Regions from separate parts of the Paenibacillus sp. F024 genome, predicted to be linked through region 1. Evidence: riboswitches for the same ligand, from Rfam matches in the RefSeq annotation. Region 1 holds a riboswitch; each other region holds the start of a gene.
The links. A riboswitch is a leader RNA that binds a small molecule or an ion and turns the genes downstream of it on or off. The one in region 1 is predicted to bind cyclic di-GMP.

Region 2: another riboswitch for cyclic di-GMP. It lies ahead of ACZYR9_RS07825 (hypothetical protein); the one in region 1 lies ahead of ACZYR9_RS04700 (flagellar assembly protein A).
Region 3: another riboswitch for cyclic di-GMP. It lies ahead of ACZYR9_RS17250 (S-layer homology domain-containing protein); the one in region 1 lies ahead of ACZYR9_RS04700 (flagellar assembly protein A).

What each region holds. Positions count from the first base shown of each region.
Region 1 is NZ_JBVASZ010000002.1:180,754-189,013, forward strand. Features, by position in the region: gene ACZYR9_RS04685 (hypothetical protein) at 1-757, opposite strand, end outside; gene ACZYR9_RS04690 (DUF429 domain-containing protein) at 1,056-1,787, shown strand; gene ACZYR9_RS04695 (helix-turn-helix domain-containing protein) at 1,803-2,705, shown strand; cyclic di-GMP riboswitch class I at 2,887-2,976, shown strand; gene ACZYR9_RS04700 (flagellar assembly protein A) at 3,078-4,988, shown strand; gene ACZYR9_RS04705 (HD-GYP domain-containing protein) at 4,988-6,037, shown strand; gene ACZYR9_RS04710 (AMP-binding protein) at 6,311-8,008, shown strand; gene ACZYR9_RS04715 (SCP2 sterol-binding domain-containing protein) at 8,067-8,260, shown strand, end outside.
Region 2 is NZ_JBVASZ010000005.1:94,375-102,634, forward strand. Features, by position in the region: gene ACZYR9_RS07795 (HEAT repeat domain-containing protein) at 1-39, shown strand, start outside; gene ACZYR9_RS07800 (glycosyltransferase family 2 protein) at 70-1,491, shown strand; gene ACZYR9_RS07805 (response regulator transcription factor) at 1,512-2,315, shown strand; gene ACZYR9_RS07810 (nucleotide sugar dehydrogenase) at 2,348-3,709, shown strand; gene ACZYR9_RS07815 (hypothetical protein) at 3,723-4,613, shown strand; gene ACZYR9_RS07820 (hypothetical protein) at 4,664-5,593, opposite strand; cyclic di-GMP riboswitch class I at 5,714-5,806, shown strand; gene ACZYR9_RS07825 (hypothetical protein) at 5,854-6,729, shown strand; gene ACZYR9_RS07830 (UxaA family hydrolase) at 7,254-8,260, shown strand, end outside.
Region 3 is NZ_JBVASZ010000016.1:93,847-102,106, reverse strand. Features, by position in the region: gene cysP (sulfate permease) at 110-1,198, opposite strand; gene ACZYR9_RS17250 (S-layer homology domain-containing protein) at 1,385-3,229, opposite strand; cyclic di-GMP riboswitch class I at 3,318-3,401, opposite strand; gene ACZYR9_RS17245 (preprotein translocase subunit SecA) at 3,679-4,932, opposite strand; gene ACZYR9_RS17240 (solute symporter family protein) at 5,152-6,696, opposite strand; gene ACZYR9_RS17235 (DUF485 domain-containing protein) at 6,700-7,023, opposite strand; gene ACZYR9_RS17230 (LytR/AlgR family response regulator transcription factor) at 7,218-7,985, opposite strand; gene ACZYR9_RS17225 (LytS/YhcK type 5TM receptor domain-containing protein) at 7,982-8,260, opposite strand, start outside.

The DNA of each region.
Region 1 (8,260 bases):
GTGTAGGCTGTCGATTAAGGATAGATCCATGCTTTGTTGCTTTTTCTGAAACAGGTGGTCTGCGAACAGACGCTGCACTTGAGCTTCGGCTTCCGGTTAGGTCCGATTTGTCCCTTTCTTTCTTTTCTTGAATCGGGATTCTGTGAATCGGGGCACCGGATGCCGTCAGTGTAAGGGCTTTGGTGGACTGGTTATATTCCAGCTGACAAGCCTGTCCCTGACTCAATCCAAGCCTCGCGGCGGTTGCTGCGGAAATCCGAAAATCCTTATCCAGCTCATTATTTGGCACGATCAATCTCAGCTTGGCGGTGACAGGGCCGCGAATTAGCGTTACTATAGCAGGAAGCTTTGCAGCCATACCGAGCATGCAGAGCTGTGCATAACCGATCGTAACCGCAGGCGCCTTATGCTTCCGTCGGACGATTTGAAGCGGAACCTGGATTCGGCTCACCAAGGCTCGCGTGAGGACAAGCGTTTTGCTCAGCTCATCATATTGTATCTGATAACGCGCCCCATCCCGCAGTTCCAGCGCTTCTGCGATTGCTGTCCCGACCTCGATATAGTGGAAGCCGCATTCATCTCCCTGTCCCCGGCGGATCAAGACTTGGCGCTCCGCTTCGTCTTTTTTAACTGTCACTACAGCTCCATCATGAAGCTCATGCAGATCGTGGGGAAATCCGTTCATGCAGTTTAGGACGAGAATCATTTCGTCTTTAGGCAATGGTTTTGAAACCGACACGTCTACGATTCCCGCCATTTTATCCATATCCTTTCAGATGCGTATTTTCTTTTTTATCCTTTGTCCTATTTTATGTATAGAGGTTTCTTAGGGTTTGTATTTTTGTCCGTATAAACATGTTCCGGCATGTCCGAGAAAGCCAAAAGGATGTATAATAAAGAAAATGATTAAGGAAGTAAAAGGGCGTGTTCAATGATGCAAGCGCATACCTGTTTTTTACAGAATGGGAACATAAACGTGCTTTGGGGTACTGGACGGTGGCTGAGCCGTGTCGTCAAGTGAATGTCAGATGAGCTCAAGCTCACCTGCGGAGCTCATGAAGAACAGATCCTTTGTAGGCATTGACGGCTGTGCATCGGGCTGGGCAGCCGTGGAGCTGACGCTTGACGGGAGCTGGACAGCCGCTGTGTTCGCAACCTTGGAGAGTCTCTGGGCAGCGTATCGGCAGTCAGAGCTATTGCTGATTGATATGCCGATCGGTATGGCTGACGGAAGTGAGCCGCGACGCTGTGACGTAATGGCACGGGAAATGCTGAAGCCTGGACGGGCATCCAGCATATTCCCTGCTCCTGTACGAGAGGTGCTGAGCGCTTCGGACTATACGCAAGCGAATGCGGTGCAGCGCAGGCTTAGCGGCCGAGGCTTATCGCGCCAATCCTGGGCGCTCGTGCCGAAGATTCGCGCGCTCGATGATCTGCTTCACAAGGATGAGGCGGCCCGGTTAAGGTTCCGCGAGTCACATCCGGAATTATGCTTCGCCCGGCTCTTTGGTGCTCCAATGCGGAATGGAAAGAAGAACCATGCGGGCTTTGACGAGCGAATGGAGTATTTGCGAGGAGTATATCCACAAGCGGATGATGTCGTCGATGAGCTGATGCTGCGATATCCTCGCAAAGCGGCTGCCCGTGACGATATCGTTGATGCGCTCGTGCTCGCGGTAACGGCATGGCTGAGCGGCGGCAGTCTGAAGCAGCTGCCCGAGGGCGGAGACCGGGACCGTATGGGAATGCAAAGGACAATAGCATATTATTGTTTTCTTAAAAGATGAAAGGTTGGAAAAGAAATGCCGAATCATTGGGCTAAAATGATGGTTGAAAAGGCTGCAGACGGTATTTGCCTTTGTAAATGGGATGGCCGTCAACTCACGGTCGAAGAGGCAAATCCGGCTTTTTTCCAGATCATCGGCTATTCAAAAGAAGAACTTTGGACGGATTCCTTTCTATCTTTTCTATCGGTTGAATACAGGGAGTGGGTATTAAAGCGTTTGGAGTTTTTTGAGCATGATGATATCCTGTTCTCAGAAGCGAGATGGACCGTGAAGCACGGCCTTCAAGTGGACGTGGAGCTTTCTTTACGCGAAACGGTTAGGGATGGAGTCTATTACTATGTTATGGTTGTTCGTGACGTCAGCGACAAGAAATGGATTTTGCGGCAAGGGGCGGGATACGATGTAAGCGGAACGCTTACAGAGAAGTTCCGCATTATCGATTGCTCACTCCACTCTGCATTGTTGGATTTACACAAAAAAGACTTGATCGCGCAGCCGTTTCTTTCTTTTGTCGGTTCAAGACATCTGCTTCAAGTAAGGCACTCGCTTCGCCAGGCCTTATGGTCCGGGTCCAGCTTCAGTATGACGCTGGATTGGGTCCATAACAACCAAAAAGCCAGTATCGAGTTTCGCTTTAAACCAATATTAAACGGCAGGAAAGAAGTCGCACGAATTGCATTTGTCGGAAGAAGCTTAACGCAGGAGCAACCACAAAAGCAGTCCGGATTGGCTCATGCGCTGCGGATGCTGATGGCGGAACGTCATATGACGGCAACCAAGCTTTCTGAGCTCACTGGTCTTTCCATAGGAACGATCTCCAAAATGAGAAACGGAAAAATCACGAATCCGCATAAATATTCCATACAATGTATTGCGGATGCTCTAAGTGTTCATATCAGCGAGCTTTGGCGCGATTAAACTTGTAAAGTTATGTAAAAATATATGAAAATAATGCAATCTTTTATCCTTTTTGTCGAAATTTAGCGAAAAACTCACACCTGAAATACATTCAACAAGCATAGATTAGTCCTTTTGTTTTAGACAATGTTGTCGGTTGTCTATATACTTGATTATAATTTAATTAAAATCACATATTCATTACGATAAATGGCAAACTTGTCGAAAGGCAAGGACGCAAAGCAATGGGCCTAAGGTTAGCAATCTAAGCTATGGCAGCCATGCCGCCGATAATGGGAGGATACATGACTCAATGCACCTTTCCCCGGCTGGAGAAAGGTGCATTTTTTCTTCATTACGATATGCTTGATCCCTTGAAAGGAGGTAGTCCCGATGTCCGACTCTATTACGGAAATTGAATTGGTCAAAATGATAAAATCCATGGCGCTGGATTCTACGGAGAATGTTACCGATTTGTCGGATTATTCCAAAGAGGAAGACTTCGGCAATGAGGGAGGGAATAAGAGCCTTAGTTGGTTCAGGGTAAGCGGAAATGAAATTTTTGTGCATACCTCGGATGAAGTTACATCACCTCTTACCATTGAAGCTATACCTCCGGTCAAGCTAACTGTAAATGGAGAAGCGGTATCCGGTGTAGTCACCGTAACATCTGAAGACAAGCTGAAATGGTCCATAGAGGAATCTCCTTTATTTGAAATCCAGGTATCCGAAGATCATATGCTAGCCTACTTGATTGTACGTTCACCTGTAAGGTATGTATGGAAGCTTAGCGAGTGTGAGCCTGCCGCCCACCTGGTTCTTAGAGCGGAGGAGGATCAATCGATCATACTTAACAAGCTTGAGCTTAACGATATTATCTATGAACTGGATCGTTTGTCGATCACGAAAAACCGGAATATCGGGGCTATTTTTGAAGAAGTTCATAACCCGACATTCGAACCGATTCTGATCGCACGGGGAAAGCCTCCCGTTCCGGGAAAGGATGCGGAACTGCAGCTGTTTTTCACAGAACAAGTGGAAACTCAGTATGTGGAAATCGGCGGCGTGATCGATTATAGAAATCATTTAAATATTCCTTCGGTAACCCCTGGAGATGTGATCGCCCGAAAAACTCCGCCGGAAGAAGGGACCGTCGGCTACGACGTTTACGGTAATTTTATTCGTCCGAATGAACCGCAGGACATTGTTATTGTAGCCAAAGACGGGGTGCAAATTCGGGAGGACGGCTTTGTTATCGCTCTTAGCGAAGGAAGACCGCGCATTACAGGCAACCAAACGAAGTTTTTTGATATTACCAAGGCATTTATCGTTCCCGGCGATGTCAATATTGAAACGGGACATATCGTTTTTTCCGGTGACATTATCGTGTATGGTAACGTTATGGAGAATATGATCGTAGAGTCGCTTGGTAATGTATATATATCCGGAAGTGTGTACAACGCCACTGTCACGGCAACCGGAAGTATTCGCATTCAAGGCAACGCCATCAAAAGCAACCTATACTCCGGTTATTTCGGGGTATTGTATAACCGTCTTTATAACAATTCGAAATTGTTAATGTCCCAATTCGAGCAGCTGCTCGAAGCAGCGAAGCTTCTCTCCGATATGGTGGAGAAGAAGGGGCAGAAGCCTCATTACGGACAAATTATACTACTGCTTGTGGAGAACAAGTTTAAAGACCTTACCAAGCTGATCAAAGAAGCATTATCGGTCATTATTAATATCAGGTCACGGGACAAGACGGCCTGGTTGAATCTGAAAGACATGCTGGAGCGATTTCTACAGCTCTCGAGAATGCCTCAAATGATCTCTAACGGTACGGTACTCGGCATTTTGAACTCTCTTAAGGAAACGGTGCAGCACGTTGGGAGCATGCAGGAAGCCAAAGTGAGGATCGATATGGGGCAATGCCATCTATCGACACTTAAATCTAACGGTGACATTTTGATCCGAAAAGAAGGGGTTTTGCAAAGCGACCTGTACTCAGCGGGCAACATTGTATTTTATGATAAAGATGCCGTATGCCGAGGCTCTCGTTTGGAAGCGGATGGCATCATCTCTGCAATGATGGTTGGCGGTCAAACGGGAGCTCCGTCGGTACTCAAATCCAAGACGAAAATCATGCTGAAGAGCATGAGCTCCGGAAGAGTATGCATAGGAAATTATTGCATCGAAATTCTGGATAGCATTGAGGATCAGACGATCGATATGGATTGGATTAAGAGTCGCGTATATGCCGCAAGAGGCATTCAAAATCCACAGACTAATGGTAAATTGGCGTGATGAAGAACGAAAAAGAAGTAAATCCGTTGATGGAAATGTCGCATCTCTTGGGCAAGAGGTTGAATAAAAATATATATAATCGATATGGACTATTAATTCTTCCGGCTTCCTCCATTCTTACAACGGAACATATTTTATCGCTTCATGAGCATGACCTAAAGCTTAGCAGTACAGATGTGATTCTTCCGAAAATTGAGCCTGAAAAGCTCGTAAGATTTGCTATCCATGAGATGAAGGAGATGTTTGTAGATATCCGTACCGCCGGTCGGGTACCTATTGAGAAAGTATGCCGTACGGTGCTCCCAGCCCTCATGCGTATTACGAGCGATTCGGACACGTATCGTATATTGTTGGCGCTGGAGCAGCAGGATGAGGACACGTTTAAGCACAGTGTCGGAGTCAGTGTATTGGCGGGTTTAATCGGCAAATGGCTCGGATTATCCGTGAATGAGCGGGTGCGTGTCAGCCTGGCGGGTTTGCTGCATGATGTGGGCAAGCTGTTTGTTCCGCAATCGATCCTTCAAAAGCCGGGCAAATTAAATGAAGACGAATACCGCGAAGTGAAGCGTCACTCTCAGTACGGTTATGATCTTCTTGTTCGCGAAGCGGGTTTGGATCCGCATGTTGCTTTGGCTGCGCTGCAGCACCATGAACGGGAGGATGGCAGCGGGTACCCTGCCGGATTGACCGGAAACCGACTGGAACTCGTTAGTAAAATCGTAGCCGTCGCCGACGTGTTTCATGCGATGTCTTCAAAAAGGGCGTACCGAAACGCATTGCCTTTATTTGATGTTCTCCAAAGTATTGCTGATCATGCTTATGGTATGCTGGAGCCGGGGATTGTTCGCTGCTTTATCCGGCATGTGACCGAATGCACGATTGGCAGTCATGTCGCCTTGTCGGATGGAACGCAAGCCACCATTGTGATGGTGCGGGAGGCCGATCCTTTTCGCCCCTTGGTGCATGGAGCCGGTGGGTTTATCGACCTGAGGGAGTGCCCGGGTTTGAAGATCGGAAGGCTAAGCGATGGAGGAACCGTTTCCGTATAGTTGAAATTGTGTAGGGCGCCGGGCGGATTACCGCTGATCGGGCGCTTTTTCAATTTGCGGCTTACGACTATCGTCATTAATGAATATAGTCGTGATTATGCCATGTTAAGGATGAAGAAGGATCAGGAAAGTCATATCGGGTTAGAGGAGATCATATAATACCCATTACAGGAGAATGAAGACGTTTTCGGACAACCTTGGCACAAGAAGGCGATCCGAAGGCGGTTGCCATTCGCAGCAAGACATGACTAGCCTGATGTGGAGGTGGTTTCTATGACCAGCAAACCTTGGCTCAAGCATTACCCGGCTGAGGTGCCACCGACCTTTGATTATCCGAAGCAGAACCTGGCACATTTCTTAAAGGAGTCCGCCCAAGCCTATCCGAAGCATGCCGCTTTAGATTTTATGGGCAAAAAGTTGTCTTATCGGGAACTGCTCGATGCAGCCTACCGGTTTGCGAATACGCTGATCCGGCTCGGAATTCGAAAGGGTCATCGTGTAGCGATAATGCTTCCCAATTGCCCGCAAGCTGTGATTTCTTACTTTGGCACTCTTCTCATGGGCGGAGTGGTTGTCATGACCAACCCGATGTACACGCCGCGTGAGCTGGAGCACCAGATCAAGGACTCGGGGGCGAGCGTGATTGTGACATTGGATTTATTGTTCGACCAGGTGAATCAGATAAAGGAGAAAGCGGATATCCGCCATATTATTGTAACGTCTCTCAAGGATTATTTGCCGGTACCTCAAAATTGGCTGTATCCTGTTTTTGCCAAGCTTAAAAGGATGAATCGAGAGGTCATTTACGGTAATGGCGTATATTCTTTTGTCAAGCTGTTAGACCGGGCATCTCCTGAGCCGTGCGGCGTGAAGCTGGATGCGGAGCATGATCTGGCACTGATTCAGTACACGGGCGGGACGACAGGTCAGGCTAAAGGCGTGATGCTTACTCATTTTAATTTGGTTGCCAATACGATTCAAAACCGACTCTGGGCTTACCGCTGCAAGCAGGCCGGTGAGGTTTATTTATCTGTGCTGCCTTTCTTCCATGTGTTCGGCTTAACGGTGCTGATGAACCAATCGGTATATTTGGCTGGAAAGCTGGTGCTGCTGCCGCGCTTTGACGTCACCATGCTGCTTGAGACCGTACGTCGTGTGAAGCCGACGGTATTCCCAGGCACCCCGACGATGTATATGAGTTTGATCCAGAATGCCCAGACCGTGCGCACCAATTTATCGTCACTGGAGGTATGTATCAGCGGCGCGGCTCCTCTTCCGTTGGAGCTTCAGCAAAGGTTTGAAGCCATGACGGGCGCCAGGCTGGTGGAAGGATATGGCTTAACAGAAACATCACCGGTTACTCATGCGAACAACATATGGGAGAAACGCAAAATCGGATCGATCGGCATCCCTTTTCCCGACACGGAAGCACGGATCGTTGATCCGGATCAGGGAACGGAGCTGCCGGCAGGGGAGATCGGAGAACTGGTCATTCGAGGACCTCAGGTGATGAAAGGCTACTGGAACCGTCCGGAGGAATCGGCATCCGCTTTGCGGGACGGCTGGCTGTATACCGGAGATATGGCCACAATGGATGAAGACGGATTTTTTACTATATTGGACCGGAAAAAGGATATCATCATTGCCGGAGGCTATAATATTTATCCGCGTGAAGTCGAAGAGGTGCTCTATGAGCATCCCGAGGTCGAAGAGGCCGTGGTGGCGGGGGTGAGCGACCCGTATCGCGGAGAAACGGTGAAAGCCTATTTGGTGATGAACAAGAACGGTGAAGCCGATGCGGAAGAATTGAACCGCTGGTGCCGGCAGCGGCTTGCAGCTTATAAGGTGCCTCATGTGTATGAATTCCGCCATTCGCTCCCCAAATCTTTGATAGGTAAGGTATTGCGCAAAAGGCTTGTGGAAGAAGAATTGGAGAGGATGAATGACGACGATGATACGCAGGATAGTTGAATGAGGAAGAAGTATATCGAGTCACGCCGTTTGAATTCATTGATGATCGAGGTGAGCTATGGCCATTCGGGATGAGCTCCAACGACTTGTGGATCGAATGAACGGCAGTCCTGAGGCGTTCCGGACGCTGCATGCGGTATATCAATTCAATATGGCAGAGGATAACGTCTTGCAGGTACGTTTTCATGCAGGACAGGTGGATCTATTGGAGGGGATGCCTTATTCTGCGGACTGCAAGCTGACGATGACGGA
Region 2 (8,260 bases), on a different contig from region 1:
ACATCATCTTCTGGCGGACAGGAAACCATCGCCGGGTGATGAGAGATATACCTAAAGGAGGTGAAGAAAATGAGGGACTTGCTTCTTATTTACGGAACGGCGATCACCTATTATGTCGTCGCGGTCAGCTTGATCTATTTTACAATCCTGTTTTTCTCTTACCGGGGAATCTATGCCATGACGAAAAGGGCCGCATATTCCCGGTTTCAAACCCTCTCGGGATCGGAGTTCGTTCCCCCGGTCTCTCTTCTGGTTCCGGCATACAACGAGGAAGTGACGATTATCGAAAGTGTGAAGTCCTTGCTGACGCTGAATTACCACACATATGAGGTCATTGTCGTGAATGACGGATCGAAGGACAATACGCTGCAGGTCATGATCGACGCGTTCGGCCTGTCCGTTATGGAGCATGAAGTGCGGTATGTGATCGACTCGAGCAAAATTAAGGCGATTTATCACAATCCGGCTTACCCCAACCTGTATCTCATCGACAAGAAGAATGGAGGTAAGGCGGATTCCCTGAATGCGGGCATCAACCTGTCGCATTACCCTCTTATTACTTCGATCGACGCGGATTCCCTTTTGGAGAAGGATTCCCTGATCCGGATGGCTCGCGTCTACATGGAAAATCCAAAAGAAACGATCGCCGTCGGCGGAAATGTGCGTGTCGTCAACGGAAGCAGGATCGAAGACGGTGTCGTCACGGATGTACGGCTGCCGGGCAAGCTATGGCCGATGTTCCAGACGATGGAGTACATCAAGGCGTTCCTTGGCGGCCGCATCGGCTGGAGCCATATCAACGGGCTGATCATCGTGTCCGGGGCGTTCGGGATGTTCAGCAAGGAGCACGTCATCAAAGTCGGCGGATACCGGGAAGGTTACCCTGGCGAAGACATGAACATCGTGATCAAGCTCCATCGGTATATGCTGGAGAACAACATTCCTTACAAGGTGGCTTACTGCCCGGATGCCGTATGTTGGACGCAGGCGCCGGATACGTACCGGATTCTCAGCAGCCAGCGAAGGCGATGGGGCAGGGGGAACCTCAAAAACATGAGCGAGAACTACGATATGGCATTCCGTCTGAAGTATAAAATGTTCGGGATGCTGACTATGCCCTACAATATTTTGTTTGAGACACTGAACCCCTACTTCAAGATTACCGGCTTTCTCGCGCTTGTAGGCTATGCCTGGATGGAAATGACCGGGTGGAAGGTACTGCTTATGTTCATGCTGATTAACTTCCTCACCGGATTTCTGCTCAGCATCGGCTCGCTCATTCTGGAGGAAATGGCGTTCCGTCGATACCCACGCATGCGGGATACGCTCAAAATGGTCGCATTTTCCGCCCTCATGTTTCTCGGGTATTACCAGATTGGGGTATTATGGCGGCTCCAGGGGCACATTGAATATATGCAAAAAAACAATTCTTGGGGCGTTATGACAAGACAGAGCTGGAATCAAGATGCGGCAAGCAAATCATCAACCTAAATCCCAGGAGGCGAGTGAACATGAGTATCATGCTAAAGGTACGAAAATTGAACGAGATGATGTACGAGTCGGTCGTGGAGCGATTCTGGTACGCCGAGGGTGCGGACTGGAAGGGCTGCGGCATCATCCTTGTCCGCTGCGGTCAGCCGTTTCAGGAAGCGGTGAAGGGCATTCAATCCATTATCGGTCCGGAAACAGGGGGAACGGCGGATATCAAAGCGGATCCGGACAAGGGGGTAATCGCTCTGCTGCTGTTTGACTCCGCCTTGAGCCATACCCATTACACGGCGCTGCGCATCAAGGAGCTTCTCTCCGGGATAGCACAGAGCCCATTCACCGTCATGCTGGCGAATGTGAAGCCAAGCGCCGAGCGTAACCCCGCCTTTTTTCAGGCCGTCACGGACGTGTTTGAACAGGTGCCGGCATCGCAGAACGTCGTCATTTTCCATGACCACTACCAATCCAATGAAACTCAATCCGTACTGCTGGTGGATGGCGATGAGGATGTACGCCGGTTCCTCCAGCTCCGTCTTCAGCTGAAGGGATACCGCGTGCTGGCTGCAAAGGACGGTAAGACGGGACTAAATCTATTTCGACAAGAAAGGCCGGATGTCGTTGTTACCGATCTCAACCTGTCGGGCATTGACGGATTTCACTTCCTTACCCGCATCAATGATGAGGATCCTGAAGCGAAAGTGATCGTGTTCACCGATAACCGGGTGGAGCAAGCGATCAGCAAATGTTTTGAGCTTGGCGTGGCGGATTACATCACCAAGCCATTTTCCCCAGTGGAGCTCGAAGCCAGAATCGAACGTCTGCTGTAATGTAAACCCATACTCAAGGAGGCTGAAGAAAAATGAATTCAAACTATGCGCATTTGTATGCTAACATCCAAAGCAAAAGTGCCGTGCTTGGCGTTATCGGGCTCGGTTATGTCGGGCTTCCGCTTGCCATCGAGATGGTAGAGAAGGGCTTTACCGTGTACGGTATTGACCTGGACACGAACAAGGTCGATCTGCTAAAGGATGGGGTCTCTTATATTAAGGATATTTCCCAAGATCGGCTCCAGGCTGTCGCTGCAACCGGGCGATTCCATCCCACTTCGGATTACCGGGTGGTGCAGGAGCTGGATGCCGTATCCATCTGTGTACCCACCCCGCTTAGCGCCAATCAGGATCCGGATACCTCATACATCATTTATGCCGTTGATCAGATTAAGACGCATATGAAACAAGGGCTTCTCATCGTTCTTGAGAGCACGACCTATCCGGGAACGACCGAGGAATTGATCGAACGGGAAATGCTGGGGATGGGACTTGTGGCCGGCCGGGACTACTTCCTCTGCTTTTCGCCGGAGCGTGTAGACCCTTCCAACGAAAAATACAACACTTTCAACACCCCTAAAGTACTCGGTGGTACAACGCCAGCCTGCATGGAATTGGGCAGCCTGCTGTACGGCAACATCGTGGATACGGTCGTCCCGGTCTCCTCGCCGAAAGTGGCCGAAATGTCCAAGCTGCTCGAGAACACGTTCCGGAGCGTAAACATCGCCTTTATCAATGAGATGGCTATGATGTGCGAACGGATGTCCATCGATATTTGGGAGGTGATCAAGGCAGCCAGCACGAAACCGTTCGGGTTCATGCCGTTCTATCCCGGGCCCGGAATCGGCGGTCACTGCATACCGCTGGATCCGATGTACCTATCCTGGAAGGCGAAGGGCTTCCGCTTCTACAGCAATTTTATAGAACTTGCCCAGTCGATCAATACCAACATGCCCTACTTCGTTACCAATAAGACAGCGCACATCCTTAATATCTACTCCAAATCGCTGCGGAAATCCAAAGTGCTCATTCTTGGCATGGCGTACAAGCCGAACGTGGACGATCTGCGCGAATCGCCGGGCCTCGAAGTCTATGAGCTGTTCCGGGAGGGCGGGGCGCTGGTGGATTACTTCGATCCTTTCGCCACCTCGTTTAGGGATAAGTCCGGCAGCAAGGTGACTTCGATCACTTACGATCTCGATAAGTTCCGTTCCTACGACTGCATGGTACTGATTACGAATCATGAGGCCGTCGCCTACGGGGAAATTGCCGACTTGGGTGTGCCGATTCTCGACACGCGCAATGCACTGAAGGCGTACGATCTGCCGCACATCTACAAAATCGGAGCGCCGGATGAACAACTCCTGCCGCTGGCCGAGGCCGTGTCAGGCTAAAGGGAGAAAGGCATTGAAAAGTCACCATGCCCGTTTGTTTCTGCTGTTAGTCGTGATTCTGAACGTTCTTTGCGCCATTCCCCGGCAAGCGAACGCGGAAGCTTTGACCGGTTCTCCTGCCCCGGTCAAAGCTACATGGATATGGTATACGGAAAAAATAAAAGATTCGGCTCTTTCCATTCTGGACACTTGCACGGCGAAAGGAATTAAGGTCGTTTTTCTGCAGATCAACCGGGATGTTAAAGTTTCCGATTACCGGAAATTTATTAAGGCGGCGGGTGAGCGGGGTATAGGAGTTCATGCTCTCGACGGAAAGCCGGAGTGGGGTTTTACTTCCTCGCGTCCCGCGATCGAAACGTTTTTGAATTGGGTGAAAACGTACCAGGCCGGTTCGGCGGTGGGCGAGAGGTTCACAGGAATACACATCGACGTCGAACCGTATGTCCTCCCCGGCTGGTTCGACAACACGGAGGAATTTATCCCGCAATGGCAGGATAACGTAAGATTTATGGTGAGGGAGGCTCATCGGATGCAGCTGCCGATTGGCGTCGATTTGCCGTTCTGGCTGCATAAATACACGGTACCGGAAAGCGGCGAATCCTTGAGCAGGTGGATGATCCGCAAGCACGATTCGGTCACCATTCTGGCATTCCGGGATTCCGCGTATGCGATTGGGTTCATGGCGTCCAAACTGCTGGAGCAGGCGGCCGACATCGGCATACCGGCGATGGTAGCAGTGGAGACTCTGCCCAGTAGGGAGGGGGGGTTCATTACCTTTTACGAGGAAGGCCGATCCTATATGAACGGGCAGCTTGAGCAGCTGGCATCGCTGCTCAGCCATCGTTACGCCTTCAGGGGTATTGCCGTTCACCAGTTCGAAGCCTGGGAAGCTCTGAAGCCTTAAGCGGCCCGTCGTACAGATCATAAAAGCAGCACACCAAAGGGCAGCGCCTGTTACAGGCGCTGCCCTTTGGTGTTCCATCGTTCCATGCGCAGCCATTCGGCCAGGTCATGCACGGCCAGACCGCCGAAGGCGTCCGAACGTCCGTATTCGGCCAGAACCCGCTTCTCGACCTCCTTGAAAGCAGCGATTCCTTCCTCGTGAAAGCTCAAATGGTTGGCTTCATCCGGAGCCAGATTAACGCCGACATACACCTGCTTGCCCAATTTCTTCGCAGCATCGATCTCGTGCTTCACGATATCGATCAGCCCGTTTTCTCCTTCGGCACGATCGCGGTACGACATAATGGCCAGGCTATCCGTCTGGCGGATCATCCATTCGTCCAAACGCACAGACGCGTCATCGGGACCCGGCACTTGATACTTGTTGAGCCAAAACGGTATATCGACGCCGGTCTCAAGTGAATGTTCTTTCGCCGACACCGTAAATTTCCGCATCATGTTCATCCATTGTTGAATGACTTTTTTGTCGTTCCTTTCCCATTCCGGGAGCAGATAGGGCTCCACATCAAGGTGAACGCCGGTGAACCTGGCCTCGGCAGGCACGGACGCATTGTAGGCAATCACGTTCTTCAAAAACCCGGTCATCTGGGGATGATGGCGGGTCAGTGCCCAATGACGCTCGCCCCCCAGTGCGTGAACATCAATCTGTGCCTCTGACGCTGACTGGATAAAGGTACGGTACCCCATTTTAGTCTCCTCGTCCTTTTGCGAATCGTTGAAATACAAGTACACGGTGCGGACATTCTGTTTTTGCAAAAACCGGACCAAAGACCCGTCATGATCGGCGTTCAGCTTCTGCAGATCCCATATCCACGTCACCCGTTCGCTGCGCTCATCGCTTCCGAACGGCCGCAGGAAAAGCACGGTGACGCCAAGGATGAAGACGGCCGCAGTGATGTAGAGCTTTTTCTTTTTTGTCATCCATCATCTACCTCTCCGTGGTGTTTTTACAATTGCTTAACAAAAACATGGGCCTCAGGACTCATGCCGAATAGGGTTGAACTATATATACTAAGCACTAGGTTTATTCCACTATTACCCATATCGTCAGTGTAAATCCGCCGAAGGGCGGGGACGCAAAGTCACGGGTCTGAGGCGTGGGAAGGTTCACACTACGTCAACCGGGCTGCCGATTCAAAGGACCTGATCCGGTATGCATCAAAGGAGAGCAATGATTCAACATGATGTTAAACCACTGTCGTCTGTCGCTTTTTCTCGCCATTCTTTTCCTGGGAGCCTTAGGATGGCACCCGTCGCCGGCCGGTGCGCAAGCTCCCGTCAAGTCGACCTGGCTCTGGCAGACCCCTCTGATCAAAACGTCCGCGACCGAAATTTTGAATTTCAGCACATCCAATGGTGTAAACACGATCTACCTGCAAGTGAACCGCGACGTCCACAGTTCCTATTACAAGAACTTCATTAAAGCGGCTAAAGCCCGGGGGATCGAAGTCCATGCTCTTGACGGTAAGCCGAGATGGGCGTTCGAGTCGGAACAGCCGAAAATCGCTGCGTTTCTGAGCTGGGTCAAGACCTACCAAGCCGGTGCTGCGCAGGACGAGAAGTTCAGCGGGATTCATCTCGATATTGAACCTTACTCGCTCTATGAGTGGAAGACAAATCAGGCGGCCATGATCCCGCAGTGGCAAAATAACATGCGTTATATCGTACAGGAAGCAGCGGACATGGGGCTTCCCGTTGGCGGGGATATCCCATTCTGGCTGTGCAGCTATAAAGTACCGGACGGCAGTGAAACCTTAAGCCGTTGGATGATGCGCCAATACGATTCGGTTACGATCATGGCTTATCGCGACACCGCCGAGAAAATCGCCGGAATTGCCTCGAAAGAGCTGGATGAGGCCGCCGATGCGGGCATTCCCGCCGTGATTGCGGTCGAGACGCTCAGCATCTCGGAAAGGGCGTTCATTACGTTCTATGAGGAGGGTACGGCATATATGAACCAGCAGCTTACGAAGCTGAACTCCCAGCTGCAGACGCATCCCGCCTTTGCCGGAATCGCCGTACACGATTATGCCGGATGGAAAGCGTTGAAGCCTTAATCGGCGATCATCGCCCATATGCTTACACGGTACCGGCGCCTTAGCTCCCCCCACCATGATAACATGTTAGGGTGGGTGCGGCCATGATTTACAGAATCTCAATCCTATCGCTGACCGTAGGTGCTATACGGGAAGGGCATGTCTTTGGCACCGCTCGTCTTAGACAGAAAACAAATCCACAACCGGCTGCGGTTGTGGATTTTTACGGTTTGCTCATTCGTACGGAAGCTGATCATAGCCTTGTTCCATCGACTGGTATGAAACGAACTTGGATTGGGCTCAACGTGCCGATCTCCTTTCGCTAAAAGTCGCATTAAGCAACACCCCTTGCACAGAAAAGACCAGCCAATTATTTCATTTTATGATACAATATGTACATGGAGATGCGCTGCTGCCCAGTTTCGTTTCAGCATTCTGTAATCGGTTTCAAACTTTCTTATGGCGGTCAGCGAGCTCTTCAAGGTTCTGTACGGCTGCGGATCATATTTAAATCAAGTAAATCTTAAATAAGGAGTTATTCATCTATGACCCAATCTTATCACTTTGACGAAGTTGGCAGACTCCCCTTGCCCGGTGATAATGTAGCTATTGCTATACGTCAACTGGACGCCGGCACCATCATTGACTATCAAGGTCAAACCTTGACCTTGGATTACACGGTCATGGAAGGCCATCGCTTTGCGGTGAAGGAGATTGCCCCCGGTGAAGACCTGCTTTCCTGGGAATTGCCCTTTGGTGTGGCTCTGCAGCCGATTCAGCCCGGCAATTATGTGATCAACAAAGGCGTATTGGAAGCGCTTAGCGTGCGCTCACTGGGATTTGCGCTGCCGGCGACGCCGAATTTTGCCGATGAGCTTCATCCTTTTGTTCTGGACGAGGCGAATTTTCAACCGGCCCCGGCACTGCCCGCATATCCGGACAAGCGCACCTTCCTGGGTTATCGGCGCAGCCAAGCGCGCGGCGTGGGTACCCGTAACACGATTGTCTTGTTGGGCACAACTTCACGCACGGGGAGCTATGTCAAGCAGCTCGCCGCTCGTTTGCAAGGCGAACTGAAGAACTATCCTCAAGCGGATGGGATTGTTCCTGTGGCGCATACGGAAGGGGATGCAGAACAACCGAATAACCTGGCATTATTGCTGCGCACGTTGGCCGGGTTTATCGTCAATCCGAACGTGGGTGCGGTCTTAATCGTAGATAACGGCATGGGATCCGTGACCAACCAGATGGTCGAAGCGTATATGCGCGAACACGATTATCCTTTAGATGATGTTTTGCATCGGTTCCTGTCCCTCAAAGGCGGCTTTCAAGATAATCTGACCTTAGGGGAAACCATTGTACGTGAATGGCTGCCGACGGTCAATGCGATAGAACGGACCCCTGAATCTATCAGCCATCTAAAGATTGGACTGCAATGCGGCGGGTCCGACGCCTTTTCCGGAATTTCCGCCAATCCGCTGCTGGGTTGGATTGCACAGGAATTGATACGCTACGGCGGCGCCGCCAATCTGGCGGAAACCGATGAATTGAT
Region 3 (8,260 bases), on a different contig from region 1:
TCAAAGAAAAACAAAACTTTTAGCCTGCCAAGGACAGGTCTTGGTGAGTTAAGCTCAACAGACATGCATAAAAGGAGCCCGTCTTGAGCTCCCTTCCCGCAACTGCTATTTAAATGCCTCCGCCTTCATCGTTCATTGCACGCCTTTCGGCCTGCACGGTATCATAAAGGCTTTTGACCCCTATTATAGAAATGAACACGGCCACCATCACGACCAATAGATACGGCTCCGGCTCCATAAACAGCTTTACCATCGTGAAGGAAACTACAAGGGAAAGCAGTGGAGATACCAGCCAAACCTTTAATATTTTCACGACAATGCCTTTTTGCCATAATCGAAAACCATGGTCCGCCGTACCTATGCCCATAATGGCCGTTGTTGTAATTTGTGTAAGCGGTACGGGAAGGCCAAAGAGGGAGGCAATGATGACCAGCGTACCCCCCGTTCCGGAAATAACTGTTCCTTGCAGCAAAGACATCCGGGTAATCTTTTTTCCATTTGTCTCCAGAACCCTTCCTCCGAGGAGAAGAGCTCCCGCCGCAACGAAAAGTCCTCCCCAGAACACCCCGTTTCCTACGCTCATCAAGCCTGCGCCTACGAGAGGGCCTACGGCATTTGCAACGTTATTCATGCCGGCTGAAAAAGCCTCGATAAATCCGGCGGCAAGCACAAGGAGCATAAGGCCCTTCTTCCACCAGCCGTCCCCTTCGCCTTTCCATCTGGCATCACGGCGCTCCAGCCCCCGAATGACATATCCCATGCCCCAGGCCAGGAGAAAGGCCACAATCGGAATAATGATCCAGAACGACACGATAACGAGTATGTTCTTAACATACAGCACCTCGTAGGCAACACCCACTCCCACGACCGAACCGACGGTGACCTCGCTCGTGGATAACGGGATTCCCATCAAGTTTGCGCTAAATAACGTGACGGTAGCTGCCAGCAAGATGATAATGACCAAATGTACATTCAGCAGATCCGATGGAATAATGCCCGAACCCAACGTTTTGACGACTTCACCTCCGCCGAGATAGGCACCGAGGAATACGCCGACAGCAACCAAACTAAGCGCGATATATTTCTTCTTGACCGCGCCGCTGCCGTAAGCTACGCCCATCGTCGCCGCCGCGCCGCTTGCCCCGATATTCATGGCAAAAAACAATGCAATCGCAATAGCCACTATAGTAATTGACAAAGAAATCCCACATTTCTCCCCGAATTTATATCCAACTATTTAGGTGTGTTTTATTGGTTATGTGCTCATTGTAGCTTAAGCTTGCATATCCGTCAATCCTATTTCACGGCAGCTTGGGATACAATTACAAAAACACCCCAAGCCACCGAAGTGGTTTGAGGTGTTTGGCTTTAGGGGCAATCGTTGTTAATCCTCGTCGTTGTCGTCATTGTCGCCTTCATTGTCGTTCTCAAACTCAGCTTTAACCTTTTTGCCGCTTGAAAATTCGATTTCCAGCTCGAATTTTTTTACATCACTTTCCTCTGCTTGGAGGTAAGTGAGCATGTTTTCTTGAATTTCACTTCGGTCCATCATGTCAGACAGCTTCGCTTGTTCGAAAAGCTCGTTTATCGCTTCGATGGCTTGATCTCCGGATACGTTCTCTTTATCCTTTTCCACTTCGGCTTCGACTTTTCCGTCATCGTCTTTATATTCGAGCTTTAATTTCTGCTTATCGGACAGCTCGACCTCCAGCTTCAGCTTTTCGATCCCGTAAGCATTCGCTTCTTTTTCCGGCCGCTGTCCCTTGTCTTCATTGCCTCTATTCTCTCTATTGTCTCTTTCTCTATTCTCTCTATTGTCTCTTTCTCTATTCTCTCTATTGTCTCTTTCTCTATTCTCTCTATTGTCTTTACGGGACTTCTCTTCTTTGTCGGACTTTTTCTCAGACTTCTCCTCTTCGTGTTCCCATTCTACTTCAACTTTACTGCCGTTAGCGAACTTAATTTCGATTTCCAGCTCTTTTACCTCGCTGGACTCGGTCTCCAACGCTGCTAATACTTGATTGACGATCTCTTCCTTCGTCATTTGAGGCGTAAGCCCAGCCTGCTTAAGGACATCATCTGCGGTTTGAACCGCTTCGTCACCCTTTTGCTTTTCCTTGCCTTTTTCACCTTTGGTTTTCTTTTCAACCTCGGCACGGATCTGGCCATCCTTATTCTTATACTTTAATTCGATCTCACTGCCGTTCTTAAACTCGATTTCCACATTAAACCCATTGATTCCAGCTGTCTTTTCATCGACCTTTTCTTTGTTGATGAAGCTTGCCTCCAACACAACGTCATTCTCAACAGTCAGAGACACCACATCACCTACAAGCAGCTGGGATGCCGGAATAAAACGCTGGTTGTACGCAACGGCCAGGTCCGGCGAAATGCTATAGGTGAACGAATCTTGATTAAAGGTTTGAACCGTTATCGACCCATACGTGCCGGAATAGACGCTGTCCGTCACATTACGGTCGAAATTCAAGGCCGTGATGGTTCCTTTGACGGTAATCGCTCCGGATTGCTCCAGCAAGTTGTCATTGGTTCTTACAAGCAGCGCAGCCATCTCCGCGCGTGTAACGTTATTATTGGGCTTGAACGTTTCATCCGGGTAACCGCTGACAATACCCTGCTGAACGGCTACGTTTACATATCCGACCGCTCCGGCAGGAACATCTCCGGCATCTTTGAAATCCGGCACGGCCGTCATTTGGCTGAGAGCCTCTTTTTGCAGCCCAAGAGCTTTTACCAGCAGGCCTGCTACCCAAACTCGGCTGGCCGGCGTACTCGGTTGAAGCTGGTCTTCCGCAGTATCAAAAAGTCCCTGTTCCAAAGCAACGATGATGTACCCTTTGGCCCAGCTGTAGTTATTGTCGATAACCGATGCGTCTTTAAAATGCAGCTTGCTGTCGCCCGGCTTCGCTTTAGCCTGCTCCTCCAATCCCATGAGCCGTACAGCCGTAACCACGGCTTCTACTCGACTGACAGGCTGATTAGGACGGAAGCTGCCGTCTTCATACCCGGACAATACATTTTTGGATTTCATCTTCCCAATCGATTCGGTTGCCCAAGCCGCTTGTTCCGAGTCATTAAAATCAAGGTCTAACGTGGTGCGGCCCGTATTGGATTCCGCCCCTTCGGATTGGGCAGCCAACCCCGGCCCCGCCAAACTGAATACCAGCAATAAAGTCATGAATACATGCATTGCATAACGAAACTTTCTCATCATACGCCTCCTTTTGAATAGAAACCTTTAAAAACACAAAAAAGCTTATCTTTTCCAGCGCAAAGATAAGCCTGTGTTTTAAGCTTCTCTTGGCAACTGGCTGGCATAGTTTAAAACCTTAGCCCCTTTAGCTTTGCGTCATCACCTTTCGATGATTTTGCCTTTATCAAGTTTTATTAACAATAAAGAAAGTATACAATTTCAGCGGAGCTGAACACTTTCTTTATCTCAAGAAAACCTGCCTATGAATCACGGTCGCTCATCCATGAATGGCTTCGTTAAAGGTTTTCTTATAAAAGCAGCTTCTAGCTAATTATATCAGAATTCCGTAATTTGACAACTAACGACATTTTTTCTGCAGCGCGCTGACTTAGCCCGTATGCAAAAAGCCGTCCCCGCAGGCCCGGCTTTGGCATACTATTTTTAACGCGAATGAAGTTACCGCTGCATTAACCTTGCCGCGCTTGATTTATCCAGTATCGGCTCACTTGCAGTTCCGTGTCACTGCGGCGGGTGACGGGCAGGTGGGACGGAACCGTAACCACTTCCAGATCATACATACCCCTCAGCTCCTCCGCCTTTGTTTTCATCATTTCTATTACGCCTATAATTTGCTTGTATAAACCAAGCAGCTTCTGGACAGTCATTGCGGCCTGATTCCCTTCGCTCAAGGGAATATGTTCCTTTGCCTCAATCGCCTGCCTCAGGCCGTCATTGAATTGCCGGCCTTCTATTATGCGTCCCGTAAGAGGATCTATGAAATGGATCCGGTCGTCCGCTACAATATAATCTACGTCACGCTGCATCAGTACCTTGGCTTGAAGGCTTACCAATAAATAATGATAGACTGTCGTATGGTCGAGCTCATACAGGCTATTGTCCTTCAAAGCCGCTTCGATTTTCTTAGCTTTCGATGGGGTAAACATCACTTGTTTGGATTGGCGGTCCACTTCATAATCGCTTACTTCCTGCATTCCCCGTACAAATTTCTCACAAACAGAGTACAGTTTAGGCGCTGCTTTCACTGGATCCGAGATCATGAGCGGGGTTCGCGCTTCATCAATCAATATACGGTCCATTTCATCCAAGACGGCATAGGCAAACCCTCTTTGAATCCGCTGTTCCGGATGCAGTATCCTCTGATCGCGCAAGCAGTCTAACCCAAACTCCGTATAGGTCCCGTAGGTAATATCCTGTTGGTAGGCCGCTTTCTTCGCTTGAGCCTTCAACCCGGCAAGATTTAGCCCTACGGATAAGCCAAGAAGTTGAAATACTTTACCCATTTGCTCGTGTTCGCGTTTCGCTAAATATTCATTCACCGTGTACATATGTACACCATGATCCTGTAAACCAAACCAATAGGCCGGGAGCAGATGAACGATCGTTTTTCCTTCTCCTATCATCATCTTGGGAATTTTCCCTTCGCATAATAACCAGCCTCCAATCAACTGAGCGTCATACATCGTGATCCCAAACACTCTTCTTACAGCTTCCTTCACTAAAGCAAATGCCAGAAAAAGAGAATCCTGACGATCCTCACCTTGACGTATTCTTCTCCGCAGTTCAATGCTTACTTTATTCAAATCACTATCATGTTTAATCCGTTGGACGTATTTGTCGATTTGGGGCAGGATCGTCTTCCGGATTTTCTTGATTTCTTGATCATCTCTTTGGGCTATCCATTCCTTAATCTTAGACAGCATGCATTCCTCTCCTCTCTTAATGAGGAATGTTGGAGTAATTGAATTCTTTCTCATAGGTAGTAAATACGAGAGCTAAATTCATTAACCGTCCGTTGCCCTCCAGATTGGATGCGTACTCCAAAAAGCTTTCGTGGACAAAAAACAGGGAGCCACCGTCCGGATGGAGGCGGCCCCCTGTTTTATCAAGCTTAAAAATACGGACTCAAAGCATTCTAATCCTTATTTGGCCTGAGCCAAATCCTGTATTCCCGTGTTCGCTTTGACTAATATTTCGTCATACTTCACATCATCCCGCTTCGCGGAAAGGAAGGTTCCCAGGAACGCTCCCAAAAAGCCGAGCGGAATGGAGATGATACCCGGATTCGTAAGTGAAATGAGCGGCGTACCGACGAAAATCGCTTTGCCTGCTACCGGGTCCCAAACGTTAGGACTGACCGCCACAAGAATGAGCGCGCTGAGTACGCCGACAATCATGCCCGTAACCGCTCCGGCGGTATTAAATCTTTTCCAGAATACGGTGAACAGGAGAACAGGCAGGTTGGCGCTGGCTGCGACGGCAAACGCCAAGGCAACAAGGAACGCAACATTCAGCTTCTGTGCAAACAAAGCAAGAATGATTGATATGACGGCTACACCGACGGAAGCCAGCTTCGCTGCCTTAATCTGCTCCTTCTCATTCGCCTTGCCTCTGCGAACAATATGATTATAGAAGTCATGGGCGAAGGCGGAAGCGGCAGAAAGCACGAGCCCCGCTACAACAGCCAGAATCGTTGCAAAGGCTACGGCCGATACAAAGGCGAACAAGAATTCTCCGCCAAGGGCTCTGGCCAGAAGAGGAGCCGCCATATTGCCTGCAGCGTTGGCGGCGACAATGGCATCCTTACCTACGAAAGCCGCAGCTCCAAAGCCGAGGAACACCGTCATCACGTAAAACATTCCGATAATCCAAGTGGCCACAACGACCGATTTGCGTGCCGTAGGCGCGTCTTTTACCGTGAAGAAACGGATCAGAATGTGCGGCAATCCGGCTGTTCCAAGCACAAGGGCTAGGTTAAGAGAAATCGTATCGAGTCCGTTTGAAAACTTGTTGCCCGGATTCAAGAACGCTTCCTTCAACGAAGTGGCAGACCGCATTTGCTCGAACATATGACCGACGCTGAAATCGAATTTGGCAAACACAATGAGCGAAATAATAAACGTACCGGCGACAAGCAGCACGCATTTAATAATTTGCACCCAGCTTGTCGCCGTCATGCCGCCGAAAACAACATACACGGTCATGAGGACGCCGACGATGAGCACGGAGGTCGTGTAATCAAGACTAGGAATCAAAAGAGCGATAAGTCCCCCGGCGCCAACCAGCTGAGCAATCATATAGAAGATGGAAATGACGATCGAATTGATCGCTGCAACGCCGCGAATCTTCTTGGTTTCAAATCGGGCGGCGATCATATCCGCCATCGTATATTTGCCTAAATTCCGAAGCGGTTCCGCAACGAGGTACAGCACGACCAGATAGGCGACAAGGAAACCGATGCTGTAGAAAAATCCGTCAAAGCCGAACAAGGCGACCATTCCGGCGATACCCAAGAAGGAGGCCGCCGACATGTAGTCTCCCGCGATGGCAAGCCCGTTCTGCCAACCGGTCAATCCTCCGCCGGCCGTATAAAACTCACTTGTCGTTTTGGTTTTTTTGGATGCGTAATAGGTAATGACAAGCGTGCCGAAAACAATCACAAGAAAAAGCAAGAAGGCTGTATTCATCGATTATCCCGCCTTTCTTTCCTCATTAGGCAATTGGTCTTTGATCTCTTCGCAAATGGCGTCAAATGTTTCGGATTTCTTGGAATACATCGAGCACAAAACCCACGTCATAATAAATTGCGCAAATGCAAAGACCCAAGCCCATGTGATCGCGCCGACGGCAGGTGCATTTAATACATTAGAGAAAGCCGTAAGAACCGGAAGGGTAAAATAAAATGCCAAAAAGAAGAGCGTCATCGGAATGATAAATCGTTTCTTCTCATCCATCAGCTTGCGAAAAAGCTCAGAACGGGCAACATCGCTGTACGTTAACTGGTTCTTTTTCATTGCGAATCCCTCCATATTATGGGCTGAACCTCGTAAGATCAGGTGCAGCGTACGTTTTGCAAGCGTTTAATGTAAGCGCTTTTATCAATATTATAGCGTCTCTTTTTTGATGCAGTCTTATTTCGGTGTGAAACGTCGAAATCCGTTCCTTAATTGCAGAAAAACAGTCCTCAACAGACTGTTCTTCGGGTGGGTTATTGTCCCTGCAAAAGCCGAATCAAATCCTTCGCCGCAATCCGGGAAACGGGCACCTTTGTCCGGTTTGCATCCTTCAAAACGGCATTGTATGCACCGTTAAACCAGGGCTCAATCTCTTGAATAAAATCAAGATTCACCAGATAGCTCCGGTGAGGCCGGAAAAACGTGGCACCCAGCCTTTCCTCAAGCTCATGCAGCGTTTGCTTCGTTGAATAAGCGCGGCCGTCGGCCATATGGATATGGGTTACCTTTTCTTCCTTGACCGCGTAGAGAAAAAGCTCCGCTTCCAGCACCACCATACGATCTCCGTCATCGACCAGAAGCTTGTTCCTTTTGAAAGCCTGCGGCGCGGCTGCTTCCGTCTGCTTACTGGCGCCGATCGGAATGCCTCCGGCTTCCGTCTTTCTGGCACGGATGCGATCCAAGGTCCGTCTCAACCGTTCTTCATCATAGGGCTTGAGCAGATAATCTACCGCCTCAAGCTGAAACGCTTCCAACGCATACTGATCATAAGCGGTCGTGAAGACAATAAACGGACGGGGATCCAGCTCTTGCAAACGATAAGACGCTTGAATGCCGTTCATCTCGGGCATTTCGATGTCCAGAAAGACGGCGTTCGGTTTATGCTTTTGCGCAATCTCCAGGGCCTCAACGCCGTTTGCCGCCGACGGGAGCAGCACGATGTCCGGCTCCTTTGAGAGCAAATAGATAAGCTCCTCTCTTGCCAACCGTTCATCCTCGGCAAGCATGACGCGAAGTTTCATTTAGATGTCTCCTTCCATTCCCCGTTTCGATAAGGTATGACTAACGTTACCCGCGCCCCGCCCTCCATCCGGTTCTCGAACGAAAGCGCAGCGTCAGAGCCGAGCAAGCTGATTAAACGCTGATTTACATTGTGCACGCCAAGGCCGGTACTCCCGCTCCCGCTCATCGGAGCGCTGCCCAGCTTGCTAAGAAAATCCTCCCGAATTCCAGACCCATTGTCCTCGACTACGATCCTTACGGTCTCGCCTTCCCGTTTTATTTCAATCCGCACCCA